DNA from 2 places in the Microbispora sp. CSR-4 genome. Region 2 is predicted to be linked to the other one. Evidence: predicted binding sites of a transcription regulator. Region 2 holds the regulator's gene; the other holds the start of a gene.
The links. Region 2 encodes LexA, which represses DNA repair genes until DNA is damaged. Its sites were predicted from a motif close to TCGAACANNTGTTCGA; they were not measured.
Positions count from the first base shown of each region.

Region 1: recA (recombinase RecA) is a predicted target of LexA. The motif match lies at 4,495-4,510, and genes of this name have one in related genera.

Region 1 covers NZ_VJVX01000020.1:92,631-99,623, forward strand. The annotation lists gene rny (ribonuclease Y) at 190-1,812, opposite strand; gene recX (recombination regulator RecX) at 2,093-2,698, opposite strand; gene recA (recombinase RecA) at 3,229-4,329, opposite strand; gene FLV34_RS17040 (hypothetical protein) at 4,658-4,933, shown strand; gene FLV34_RS17045 (ABC transporter permease) at 5,052-6,137, opposite strand; gene FLV34_RS17050 (ABC transporter ATP-binding protein) at 6,134-6,993, opposite strand, start outside.
Region 2 covers NZ_VJVX01000007.1:25,639-32,631, reverse strand. The annotation lists gene FLV34_RS08615 (vitamin B12-dependent ribonucleotide reductase) at 1-2,763, opposite strand, end outside; gene nrdR (transcriptional regulator NrdR) at 2,882-3,361, opposite strand; gene lexA (transcriptional repressor LexA) at 3,799-4,512, shown strand; gene FLV34_RS08600 (MalY/PatB family protein) at 4,601-5,695, shown strand; gene FLV34_RS42260 (cellulase family glycosylhydrolase) at 5,705-6,993, opposite strand, start outside.

The sequences.
Region 1 (6,993 bases), on a different contig from region 2:
GGGCTGTGGGGCATGAGGGCCGGGACTATGCCGGCCGAGGCTTCACGCGGCGATGCTCACCGGAGGGGCGCCGCCTACCGGGCAAGGTGGGGAGCGGACGGGGCGTCGCCGAGCGACCCCCGCAGGGCAGGCGGCACCGGGCAAGGCGTACCTGCCGGGGCTTCATGGGGTGAGGCTCTCAGATGGGGCTTACCGGGCGAACTCCGTGGCACGGGACTCGCGGACCACGGTGATGCGGATCTGGCCGGGGTAGGTCAGCTCCTCTTCGACCTGCTTGGCGACGTCCCTGGCGATGACCTGGGCCTGGATGTCGTCCACGTTGTCGGGCCGGACCATCACCCGGATCTCCCGGCCGGCCTGCATGGCGAAGACCTTGTCCACACCGTCGTACGACTGGGCGATCTCCTCCAGACGCTCCAGCCGCTTGACGTACGCCTCCAGGGACTCGCGCCGGGCACCGGGGCGGCTGCCGCTGATCGCGTCCGCGGCCTGGGTGAGGACCGCCTCGACGGTCTTGACCTCAACCTCGTTGTGGTGCGCCTCGATGGCGTGGACGACGTCCTCGTGTTCGCCGTACCGGCGGGCGATCTCCGCGCCGATCATCGCGTGGCTGCCCTCGACCTCGTGGGTGAGCGCCTTGCCGATGTCGTGCAGAAGCGCGCACCGCTTGACGAGGTCACGGTCGAGCCCCAGCTCGGAGGCCATGATTCCGGCGATGTGCGCCGACTCGATCAGGTGCTTGAGCACGTTCTGGCCGTAGGAGGTGCGATAGCGGAGCTGGCCCAGCAGCGTGACCAGCTCGGGGTGCATCTCGGTGATGCCCAGCTCGACCAGGGCGTCCTCTCCCGCGCGCACGCACAGGTCCCGCACCTCGGCCTTGCTGCGCTCGTACGCCTCCTCGATGCGCTGGGGGTGGATCCGGCCGTCGAGCACCAGCTTCTCCAGCGTCAGCCTGGCCGTCTCCCGCCGGACCGGGTCGAAACACGACAGCAGCACCGCCTCCGGCGTGTCGTCGATGATCAGATTGACCCCGGTGGTGGACTCGAACGCCCTGATGTTGCGGCCCTCGCGGCCGATGATGCGGCCCTTCATCTCGTCGCCGGGCAGGTGGAGGACGCTCACCACCGACTCGGCCGTCTGCTCGGTGGCGACCCGCTGCACCGCCAGTGTCACGATCTTGCAGGCGCGCTTCTCGCCCTCCTTCCGGGCCTCGCTCTCGATCTCCCGGACGATCAGCGCGGCCTCGCGCTTGGCCTGGTTCTCGATCTCCTTGACCAGCTCCGCCTTGGCCTGCTCGGCCGTCAGGCCGGCGACCCGCTCCAGGATCTCCTGCCGCCGCTCGGCCACCCGCTCCAGCTCCTCACGGCGGTCGGCCAGCTCGGTCTCGGTCTCGGCCAGCTTGCGGGCCCGCTCCGTCTGTCTGCGCGCCTCCTCGTCAAGCCGCTGCTCACGCTCAGCAAGCCGGTTCTCGCGACGCTCGAGGTCGGAGCGCAGTTCCTTGAGCTCCGTCTTGAGGATCCGCGCCTCCTCCTCGACCTCCTTGCGCATCAGCGCTGCGCTTTCGGCGAGTGTCTCCGACTTCTTGAGGATCTCCCCCGCGTCACGCTCCGCCTTCGTGCGGATCTCCTCGGCCTCGCGTCTGGCCTGTTCGAGTTCCTCGTTGACCTCGGCCTTCACCTCGGCGAGCTGCTCGGGCGAGGGGCCGGACGGTGCGACGACGCCGGTGCGGCGCATGACTATGACGAGGGCGGCGATCATCACGAGAGCCAGCAGCACTACCGCAACCGCAAGAACGATCACGATCGTGTCCATGCGCGCTCACCCCTCACGACAACTATTGGCAGAGGTCACACGCGCAGCACGGCAGCGCCCGGTGGCGTCACCAGGACAAATATCGTCGCAATGCCCGGACGCCCCAAGGGGCGGCCGATATGGCCCGGAGGCCGGTCAATGTCTCTCGTCCGTCGTGGTTCACCGTTATGGCAATCCGCGCTGCGCGGAGTAACTCCTCACTGCGGTCGAGATTAAGCGTCAGAGAGGTAACGAGCAAGCAAAGATGCCCTGTCAAGTGACTTTTGCGTGGTGCGATGGCTCACTCGAAGGTCTCCGGAAGCCCATCTGACGGGCTGCCTTCGGCCTCGATCGCCTCTCGGACCACGCGGAAGGCCAGCCCCGGCGAGTAGCCCTTGCGGGCCAGCATGCCGACCAATCGTCGCATGCGAGCCTGCGGCTCCACCCCACGGGTGGCGGCCAGCTTCCGGTCGACGAGCCTGCGTGCGGTCTCGGCCTCCTCGTCCGGATCAAGCTGCCCGACGGCGTCCTTGACCGTCTCCTCGGCCACGCCACGCTGCCGCAGTTCCTGCGCGAGCGCGCGGCGGGCCAGCCCGCGACCGGTGTGCCGGGAGCTCACCCACGCGGCGGCGAACGCCTTGTCGTCGATGAGCCCGACCTCGGAGAACCGCTCAAGCACGGCGTTCGCCGCATCCTCGGGCACGTCCCGCTTACGCAGGGCGTCCGCTAGCTGAGCCCGGGTCTTGGGGGCCATCGTGAGCAGCCTCAGGCAGATGGCCCTGGCCACCGCCTCCGGGTCGGCCGGCGGCCCCGCGCTCGCCGCGGTGCCCTCCTCCGGCCCGTCAGGAAGCCACCCGTCGGACCTCCTACGCTTCCCCCGGCGTCCCGGCGTGCCCGGCTCCCCCAAGCCGGCCCAATCTCCACGGCCTGCCAGGTCTCCCGGCACGCCCGGTCCCTCCGAGCCTGCCCAATCTCCACGGCCTGCCCGGCGTCCCGGCGCGGCCGACTCCCCCGGGCTCGCCCAGTCTCCCGGCGCGGGCCGGTCTCCCCGTGCGCCCGGCTCTTGCAGCCTTGCCCGGTCTCCGCGCGTGCGGCCACGTCCCTGGCGTCGGCGGCCGATAGGGCCGGCTTCCTGGCCCGCCTCCGCCCGCCCGCTCGCCTCGCGGCCGATCTCCTGCCCGCCGATCCTCGAACGCCCGTTTTCCGCACGCCCGGTCTCCGTACGCGCGTTGCCCGCACGCCCGGTCTCCGCACGCCCGCCGTCCGTACGCCCGCTTTCCGCGCGCCGGATCTGCTCGCGGAGGGCGGCGATCGTCGCGGAGACGTCCTCAGCGGGCCTCTGCGGCTCTTCGGCCGGCGCCCAGGGTCCCGAGTTCCAGTCCCCCGGCCCGATCTCGCCGTCCGGGCCAGGGGGCTCGTCGCGCCTCATGCCTGCGCTCAGACGTCACCCGGCTTGGGCGCACTGGCCGCCTTGCTGCCCCGGCCGGAGGTGGGGGCGGCCGGCGTCGCCGGGGCTGCGGGGGGCTCGCTCGGCGTGTCGAGCCGCGGCCCGACTCCGAGCTTCTCCTTGATCTTCTTCTCGATCTCGTTGGCGATGTCGGGGTTGTTCTTGAGGAAGTTGCGGGCGTTCTCCTTGCCCTGCCCGAGCTGGTCGCCCTCGTACGTGTACCAGGCGCCGGCCTTGCGCACGAACCCGTGCTCGACGCCCATGTCGATCAGCCCACCCTCGCGGGAGATGCCTACGCCGTACAGGATGTCGAAGTCGGCCTGGCGGAAGGGCGGGGCCATCTTGTTCTTGACGACCTTCACCCGGGTCCGGTTGCCGACCGGCTCGGTGCCGTCCTTGAGCGTCTCGATCCTGCGCGCGTCCAGCCGCACCGACGCGTAGAACTTCAGCGCCTTGCCACCCGTGGTGGTCTCGGGGCTGCCGAACATGACGCCGATCTTCTCGCGGAGCTGGTTGATGAAGATGGCGGTGGTCCGGGTCTGGTTCAGCGCACCGGCGATCTTGCGCAGGGCCTGCGACATCAGGCGGGCCTGGAGACCGACGTGGCTGTCGCCCATCTCGCCCTCGATCTCGGCCTTCGGCACGAGGGCCGCCACCGAGTCGATCACGATGATGTCGACGGCGCCGGAGCGGATCAGCATGTCCGCGATCTCCAGCGCCTGCTCACCGGTGTCCGGCTGGGAGACGAGCAACGCGTCGACGTCGACGCCCAGCTTCTTGGCGTACTCGGGGTCGAGGGCGTGCTCGGCGTCGATGAACGCGGCGATGCCGCCGCCCTTCTGGGCGTTGGCCACGGCGTGCAGGGCGACCGTCGTCTTACCGGAGGACTCTGGGCCGTACACCTCGACGATCCGGCCGCGGGGATAGCCGCCGATGCCGAGGGCGACGTCGAGAGCGATCGAACCGGTGGGGATGACCTCGATCGGGGCACGCGCCTCGTCTCCGAGGCGCATGACACTGCCCTTGCCGAACTGCCGCTCGATTTGCGCGAGGGCGGTCTCAAGGGCCTTCTCGCGGTCGTTGATTGCCATTGGGTGCCCCCTGAAGGGTGTCGTCTGCTCGGTCACCGAAAAGCTACGGGGTGCCACCGACATTTTCCGGAGCTTCCCGCACACCGCCCCGAGAGGTGGGCCGGGAGCCTGTCGCGCCCCGGCGACCTGACGGCGCGCACCCCGGCGGCGACCAGTCCAATATAGCCGAACGACTGTTCGATCACATGCGGAACCGCGGCCGAGCCGGGGACGAACGGCGTCCCAACCGTGCCGTTACATTCCCGGGCCTTACCCTGCCGTGGTTGTCAGCGCGCTGACCTGCGACGATTCTTGTAGCGAAGCTGGATCTCCCCGCTGGAGGGGCTACGTGACGGGCACCGGCGACTACAGCCGACAGCGTCTGGCCCGCCTTGAGGCGCTCGCGGCGCGACTGTCCGGGCAGGGTCTTTCCGCGCGGCTGCTCGGCACGGACGATCCGGTCCTGTCCGTCCGGCACCCCGGCACCGGCAGGCAGACGATCGTCTTCGCGACGCCCTCCGGGGAAGGATGGATGTTCCTGTGGGCTCCGGGCGGCCAGGAGAGCGCCGACGACCCCGGCCGTGCGGCCGAGCTGATCGGTCAGGCCCTCTCCCGGCCCCCATGATCCTCCGTCCGCGCCCCGCCGGGAGCGAACGCCTCGCCCCCGCCGTCAGAGAACGCCTCACCCCCCGCCGGGAGCGAACGACCTCGCCCTGCTACCAGCGAACGGGTTCACCCTGCCGTCAGCGGACGACCTCGCCCAGCTTCCCCCGGGCGCCGGTGCGGAGCCCCGCCCGCTGATAGACGCGGGCCGCGCCCAGCAGGACGGCCACCACGGCCACGACCATGAGCACCGCGGCGATGAGGATCTCCACCAGCGGCACGTCGACGGCCGCCGTACGGACGGGCATGACCATCGAGGAGAACGGCGGCACGAACGACAGCACGCGCGCGACCGTGCCCGTCGGCTCGACGGCGGCGAAGTAGGCCGTCAGGTAGGTGAACATCATGAGCATGGTCATCGGCGTCAGGACGCTGTTGAGCTCCTCCTGCCGCGACACCAGGGAGCCGAAGGCGGCGGCGAGCGCCGAGAAGAAGGCGTAGCCCAGCACGAACCAGACGACCGCGCTGACCACGATTCCCCCCATTCCGGGCGGCAGGTCGGCCGTGAAGCCGGTCGCGGACGACGCCGACAGACCGGCGGCGATGACCACGACAAGGTTGACCAGCCCCAGCGCCCCCAGCCCGACGATCTTTCCGCCCAGGAGCTGCCAGGGACGCACCGAGGTGAGCAGGATCTCCACGATGCGGCTGCCCTTCTCCTCGACCACGCCCATCGCGACGAACATCGAGGAGTAGATGAGCAGGAAGAACAGCACCATCACGATCAGGGTGGCGATGCCGGTGCGCACGCCCTGATAGCGGGCGTCGGCGCCGACCGACTCCACCGTCAACGGCGTGATCGTGAGACCGGCCGACTTGATCTGCGCGTCGCGGTGGGCGCTCTCCAGGATCAGTCCCAGCCGCTGGTCGAGTTCGCCGTTCGCGAGGACCTTGTTTCCATTGATCAGGGCCGCGTCGAGGTCCCCGTCGACCACGGCCTTCCGCGCCGCCGCCTCGTCCGGCAGCCGGGAGTACGCGAGCTGGGCCGCGGGCGGGGGCGCCTCGCCCACCACGCCGACGTCGTAGGTGTCGTCGCCACCCAGGACCTTCGGCAGGAACGCGAGCGCCGCCACCAGGACCGCGCTGACCGCCAGACTGATCAGGTACGACTTCGTCCTGATGCGCGTGCGGATCTCCCGCTGGGCCACCAGCCACAGGCCGTTCATGCCACCGCCTCCCTGAAGATCTCGGCCAGCGTCGGCTGCCTGCGGCCGAAGTGCTCGACCCGGCCGGCTCCCATCGCCGTACGCAGGATGTCCTGGTCGTCGCCCTCGTCGCACAGCAGGACGTCGCGGTCGCCCTCGCGGGTGAGCTCGCCGGGCAGGCCGTCGGCCCAGCCGGGCGCGGCGTCCCTGACCACGACCCGCAGCACCCCGCGGCCCTCCCTCTCGCGCAGCTCGCCGACCGGTCCGTACGCCACCATCCGGCCCGCCGAGATGATGCCGACCGAGTCGCAGAGCTGTTCGACCAGGTCGAGCTGGTGACTGGAGAAGATCACCGGCACGCCCGCGGCGGCGCGGTCCTTGAGCACCTCCGCGAGCGCGTCGACCGCCAGCGGGTCGAGGCCCGAGAACGGCTCGTCGAGGATCAGGACCGCCGGTTCGTGGACGAGCGCGACCGCGAGCTGCACCCGCTGCTGGTTGCCGAGCGACAGCGCCTCCACGGCGTCGTCGCGCCGCTCGACCAGGCCGAGCCGTTCGATCAGGGCGTCGGTGGCCGAGCGCGCGGCGGCCGGGGCGAGCCCGTGGAGCCTGCCGAAGTATTCGATCTGCTCGGCGACCTTCATCTTCTGGTAGAGGCCGCGCTCCTCCGGCATGTAGCCGAACGTCCGGCGGTCGTCGTACGTCAGGGGGCGACCGCCGAGGCGCACCTCGCCGGAGTCGGCGTCGAGCACGCCCATGACGATCCGCATCGTCGTCGTCTTGCCCGCGCCGTTGGCGCCGACGAACCCGAACATCTCGCCCGGCCGTACGGCGAAGCCCACCCCGTCGAGGGCGGTCTTGTCTCCATAGCGTTTGCGCA
Region 2 (6,993 bases):
CGAGGCGCCGACCCGGCGCGGCTCCGGCACGGCCACCGGCGCTGCCGGGGCCTTCTCGACCGGCGCGGGCTGCGCCTTCTCGACCGGCGCCTGCCCGCTCTCGATCGGCGCCGACTGGGCGAGCGCGGCGGTGTCCACGTCCTGCAGCGCGGCCGGGTCCTCACCGCGCTGCTGCGCGGCCCGCTCGGACGCGGAGAAGATCCCGAGGGCGGCCCGGTCCTCGTACGGCAGGTAGTCGAGCGCGAGCCGCCGGAAGATGTAGTCCATCACGGACTGCGCCATCCGGACGTCGGGGTCGTCGGTCATGCCCGCCGGCTCGAAGCGCATGTTGACGAACTTCTGCACGTACGTGTCGAGCGGCACGCCGTACTGGAGGCCGATCGAGATCGCCACGGAGAAGGCGTCCATCACGCCCGCGAGGGTCGAGCCCTGCTTGGACATCTTGAGGAAGACCTCGCCGAGACCGTCGTCGGGGTAGGACGAGGCGGTCATGTAGCCCTTGGCGCCGCCCACCGTGAAGCGGGTGGTGGTGCTCGGCCGCTGGTTGGGCATCCGCCGCCTGGTCGGCCGCGCGACCTCCACGACCTGGACGACCGGCTCCTTGTCCGCCGCCTCTGCGGGGGCCTCCTCGGAGGTCTTCTTCGCGACCGACAGCGGCTGGCCGACCTTGCAGTTGTCGCGGTAGACGGCCAGGGCCTTGAGGCCGAGCTTCCAGCCCTCCAGGTAGACCTGCTCGATGTCGTCCACGGTGGCCGACTCGGGCAGGTTGACGGTCTTGGAGATGGCGCCGGACAGGAACGGCTGGACGGCCGCCATCATCCGGACGTGGCCCATCGGGGCGATGGCCCGCTCGCCCATCGCGCAGTCGAACACCTCGTAGTGCTCCGGCCGCAGGCCGGGGGCGTCCACGACGTGGCCGTGCTCGGCGATGTACTCGACGATGGCCTCGACCTGCTCCTCCGGGTAGCCGAGCCGGCGCAGCGCCCGCGGGATCGTCTGGTTGACGATCTGCATCGAACCGCCGCCGACGAGCTTCTTGAACTTCACCAGCGCCAGGTCGGGCTCGATGCCGGTGGTGTCGCAGTCCATCATCAGGCCGATGGTGCCGGTCGGGGCGAGCAGCGACGCCTGGGCGTTGCGGTAGCCGTTCTTCTCGCCCAGCTTGAGGCACTCCTGCCACTGCCGGGTGGCCTCGGTGTGCAGGGCCTTGTCCATGTCGCCGAGCGTGCGCAGGTCGTCGTTGGCCGCGGCGTGCTTGCGCATGACCCGCTTGTGCGGCTCGGCGTTGCGCTGGTAGCCGTCGTACGGGCCGACGATCCCGGCGATCTCGGCCGAGCGGCGGTAGGACACGGCGGTCATCAGCGATGTGATCCCGGCCGCGATGGCCCGGCCGCCGTCGGAGTCGTACGCGTGCCCGGTCGCCATCAGCAGCGCGCCCAGGTTGGCGTAGCCGATGCCGAGCTGGCGGTACGCCCGGGTGGTCTCGGCGATCTTCTGCGTCGGGAAGTCGGCGAAGGTGATCGAGATGTCCATCGCGGTGATGATCAGCTCGGTGACCTTCACGAAGGTCGCGACGTCGAAGGAGTCGTCGTCGCGCAGGAACTTCAGCAGGTTGATCGACGCGAGGTTGCACGAGGAGTTGTCCAGGTGGACGTACTCCGAGCAGGGGTTGCTGGCCGTGATGCGCCCGGTCTCGGGGCAGGTGTGCCAGTCGTTGATCGTGTCGTCGTACTGCAGGCCGGGGTCGGCGCACTCCCAGGCGGCCTGGGCCATCTTGCGGAACAGCGACCGCGCCTCGACCTCTTCGATGACCTCGCCGGTCAGCCGGGCCCGCAGGCCGAACTTGTCGCCCGCCTCGACGGCCCGCATGAACTCGTCGGAGACCCGCACCGAGTTGTTGGCGTTCTGGTACTGCACGGACACGATGTCCTTGCCGCCGAGGTCCATGTCGAACCCGGCGTCGCGCAGCGCGCGGATCTTGTCCTCTTCGCGCGCCTTGGTCTCGATGAACTCCTCGATGTCGGGGTGGTCCACGTCGAGGACGACCATCTTGGCCGCCCGGCGGGTGGCGCCGCCCGACTTGATGGTGCCGGCGGAGGCGTCGGCGCCGCGCATGAAGGACACCGGGCCGCTGGCCGTGCCGCCGCTGGACAGCAGTTCCTTGGACGAGCGGATGCGGGAGAGGTTGACCCCGGAGCCGGAGCCGCCCTTGAAGATGACGCCCTCTTCCTTGTACCAGTCGAGGATCGACTCCATCGTGTCGTCCACGGCCAGGATGAAGCAGGCGCTCACCTGCTGGGGGGAGCGGGTGCCGACGTTGAACCACACCGGGGAGTTGAAGCTGAAGACCTGGTGGATCAGCGCGTGCTTGAGCTCGTGGTCGAAGATCTCCGCGTCCTCGTCGGAGGCGAAGTAGCCGTTCTCGACGCCGGTCCTGGTGTAGACGCCCACGACCCGGTCGACGAGCTGCTTGAGGCTCGACTCGCGCTGCGGGGTGCCCACCGCCCCGCGGAAGTACTTGGTGGTGACGATGTTGGCCGCGTTGACCGACCAGAAGTCCGGGAACTCCACGCCGTGCTGCTCGAAGTTGACCGAGCCGTCCCGCCAGTTCGTCATCACGACGTCGCGCCGCTCCCAGCGGACCTCGTCGTACGGGTGGACACCCGGGGTGGTGAAGATGCGCTTCATCTTCAGGCCCTTGCGCGGGCGCTTGCCCGGGTGACCCCCCGCACCCGACACCGTGCCGCTCACGGTCTCCGTCATGACTTCCCCCTCCCAGGGCCCGATGGAGCCCCTTCTCCGGACCACGCTCGTTGAAACCACATAGTCGCGGTGCGCCGTCGCGCCCCGCCCGCCTCGTCCCGGTCCCCCGGAAGGCGTCTTATTCCTCGCCCCCGGTGCCATGGGCTGCGGTGCCGTGGGCCGCGCGGAGCCGCTCGATCTCCGCCTCGAAGTCCGCCAGCGTCTCGAAGCTGCGGTAGACCGACGCGAAGCGCAGGTAGGCCACCTCGTCGAGATCGCGGAGCGGGCCCAGGATGGCCAGGCCGACCTCGTGGGAGGCGATCTCGGCCGCGCCCGTGCCCCGGATGCTCTCCTCGACGCGCTGCCCGAGCTGGGCGAGGGAGTCCTCGCTGACCGGGCGCCCCTGACAGGCCCGCCGCACGCCGGCGATGACCTTCTCGCGGGAGAACGGCTCGGTGACTCCGCTGCGCTTGCTCACCATCAGCAGTACGGTCTCCTGCGTGGTGAACCTGCGCCCGCACTCGGGACAGGTGCGCCGGCGACGGATCGCCGCCCCGTCCTCTGCCGCGCGGCTGTCCACGACCCGGGTGTCCGGGTGGCGACAGAACGGACAGTGCACTTCATCGCCTCCCTGAACGCACATCCCCGAACACAAGGTGTGGTGAACTTACACCGGTGTGACTACTAGATGTTGTGGTCCAACCGTAGGAGCGCCCGACCTTGAACGCAAGTCGAACCGGCCTTGGGCAAGGAAGTCCCTGCTCCGCCCGCGTGTCGCACCCCGGGTCACGGCCGCATCACGCGCCCCGGCCGTCGCGGAATAGGCCGTTTACGCGCCTTTTCCCGGCCGTTTTTCGCACGGCTTCTGACCTGCGCCTACAGCGGCCGAAGAAGATCGGGGAAATCGAACACGGGATCGATCGAACTCCCGTACGATGAAGGCGGACGGCGAGATCGGCGATTTCGCTGGATATCGAACAATTGTTTGACGGTGATCTTGAATCGCGGTACGGTCGCTCTGTGCGACACGAGGAACACGGATTGAGAGGTGGCATCGTGAGTGACCGAAGTGAGCAGGCGAATGGCGTCAGCGACCTCGCGGTTCGCAGGCGCGACTCGCTTGGCCTCACCCCCAGGCAGCGGAAGATTCTCGAGGTGATCCGCGACTCGGTCCAGCAGCGCGGTTATCCGCCGTCCATGCGGGAGATCGGGGAAGCGGTCCAGCTGACCAGCACCTCCAGCGTGTCGCACCAGCTCACGGCGCTCCAGCGTAAGGGCTACCTCCGGCGTGATCCCCATCGGCCCCGGGCCCTGGAGGTCCGGCTGCCGGGCGAGCCGGTGCTGTGGGTGGACCCCGACGCCACCTCCGAGGAGGAGCCCGGGTTCAGCCGGCCCACCGCGGCCTACGTGCCGCTGGTCGGCCGCATCGCGGCCGGTGGGCCCATCCTCGCCGAGCAGAGCATCGAGGACGTGTTCGCCCTGCCCAAGCAGCTCGTGGGCGAGGGCACGCTGTTCCTGCTCCAGGTCTCCGGCGACTCGATGATCGAGGCCGCCATCGCCGACGGCGACTGGGTCGTGGTCCGGCAGCAGCCGGTCGCCGACAACGGCGACATCGTGGCCGCGATGATCGACGGCGAGGCCACCGTGAAGACCTTCAAGCGCAAGGACGGGCACGTGTGGCTGGTGCCGCACAACCCCAACTACGAGCCGATCCCGGGCGACGAGGCCACCGTGCTCGGCAAGGTCACGGCTGTCCTTCGCAAGCTGTAGCCGCGCCGGCGCCCCGCGGCACGACGGGATCGCGGGGCGCGGCGGCCGCCTTTTCGGCGGTCGTCAACCGGCAATTAGGGTGAGTCGGATGAAGCTCGACTCCCTCTCCCTCGACGCGGCCCGGGGCCGTGACGGAATCAAGTGGGCGCAGGCCGCGCCCGGCGTCATCCCCGCCTGGGTCGCCGACATGGACTTCCCCGTGCCCGACGTGGTCACGGAGGCCATAGCGCGACGCGCCGCCAAGGACCTCGGCTATCCCGCCTGGCTGGACACCCCGACCGCGGGACCACTGGCGGAGGCGTTCGCCGAGCGGATGGAGACGCGGCACGGCTGGCGGGCCGATCCGGCCCACGTGCGGTCCTTCACCGACCTCAACCAGGCTCTCCAGGTGCTGCTGCACGTCCTGACCGAGCCCGGCGACGCCGTGGCACTGCACGTCCCCGCCTACGACCCCTTCCTCACCACCATCACCGGGATGAACCGCCGCCTGGTGCCCATGCCGCTGACGGCCGACGGCAGGTTCGAGGTCCCCGGAGAGCCCGTCAGTGTGCTCCTGCTGGTCAACCCGCAGAACCCGTCGGGCCGTTCGTTCACCCGTGAGGAGCTCGAAGGCGTCGCCGCGTACGCCGATCGGCACGGCACGCTGGTGATCGCCGACGAGATCCACGCCGACCTGACGTACGCCCCGAAGCGGCACATCCCGTTCGCCACGATCCTCCCCGAGCGCACGGTCACGCTGACCTCCGCCAGCAAGGCCTTCAACATGGGCGGACTGCACTGCTCGGTGGCCCACCTCGGCGCGAAGGAGGCCAGGGACGCACTCGGCCGCCAGCCCGCCCACATCTTCGGCGCGCCCAGCGTGCTCGGGGTGGAGGCCACGGTGGCCGCCTGGCGGCACGGCGACGCGTGGCTGGAGGAGGTGCTGGCGATCCTCGACCGCAACCGCAGGCTCGTCGCCGAGCGGCTCCCGTCGGTCGGCTACCGCGTTCCCGAGGCCACCTATCTCGCGTGGCTCGACTTCGGGGTGCCCGGCGCGGCGGCGTTCGTCGAGCGGGAGGCCCGGGTCAGGCTCAACCCGGGCCCGATGTACGGAGGCGGCGACACCTTCGCCCGCCTCAACTTCGCGACATCGGCGGCGATCCTGGAGGAGATCCTGTCGAGGATCGCCGCCGTGCTGACGTGACGCGCCCGCTCAGCTCGCCGTACAGGTGACCGAGGACGGAACGCCGTTGCTGCCCGACCAGCTTCCGTTGAAGCCGAACGCGGTCGAGGCGCCGGCGCCCAGCGTGCCGTTGTAGGACATGTTCGTCACCGTGACGTTGGACCCGCTCGCGCTGAGCGTGCCGTTCCAGAGCTGCGTGATGCTCTGGCCGTTCGGGAAGGACCAGTTCACGGTCCAGCCCGAGATGGCCGACGAACCCGCCTTGACCGTGACCTCGCCCTGGAAGCCGCCGGGATACTCGTTGACGACCTTGTACGTGGCCGTGCAGGTCTTCCCGCCCGGCGACGAGGGAGACGCGGACGGCGACGGGGAGGGAGACGGCGAGGGAGACGGCGATGGGGAGGGCGACCGAGTCGGAGACGCCGACGGCGAGGCCGAGGGCGAGGGCGACACTGGCGGCGTCGGGGTGCCACCACCGCCGGTCGGCGGGATCAGGTAGGGCGAGATGATGCTCTGCTTGGCCTGGTCGACCGTCGCCCAGTCGTCCTTGAGAATGCCGCCCGTGTCACCCGAGTTGGGGTTCCACGACCAGTAGGTGAACGACATGCCGTTCACGCCGGTGCCCATGTACTTCATGAGCTCCTGGAGCCAGATCTTGTCGATGTTGCTGGCGAGCGTCGTGCCGAACTCGCCGACCATGATCGGGGCGATGTTCTGCTTGTAGAGGTAGCCCCAGTACTTGTCCCAGATGGCCGGCATGTTGGCCGGGTAGGACGGGTCGTCGAACCAGTTCTGGTGGAAGACCGAGGTGGCGTACTCGTGGGGCGAGTAGACGAGCCGGTTGGCCACGTTGAGCCGCACCGGATACTGCCCGGCCTTGGTGAGGTTGCCGCCCCACCAGCCGCAGTCCTCGTCGTTGCTGGGGTCGTTGTCCCAGACGTTGGACTCGCCGCCGCTCGGGCAGCTCACGCCCTCCACGAAGATCAGCCAGTTGGGCTGCACGGACAGGATCGCGTTGCCGGCCCGCTCGGCCGCCAGGCGCCAGTCGCGCGACTCGTCGCCGCAGCCCCAGCAGGAGCCCTTCGCGTTCGGGTTGGTGCCGTCGGCGTGCGGCTCGTTGTGCAGGTCGGCCCCGATGACGGTGGGGTTGCCCGCGTAGTGCTGGGCCAGCGACTTCCAGTCGTTGATCCAGGTCGACTCGGGGACGCCGGAGGTGTACCACAGCGCCGTCTGGCCCGCGCTGGTCGGGCGGTGCCGGTCGAGGATGATCCGCATGCCCTTCTGGCCCGCGTAGTCCACGACCTTGTCGAGGATCTGCA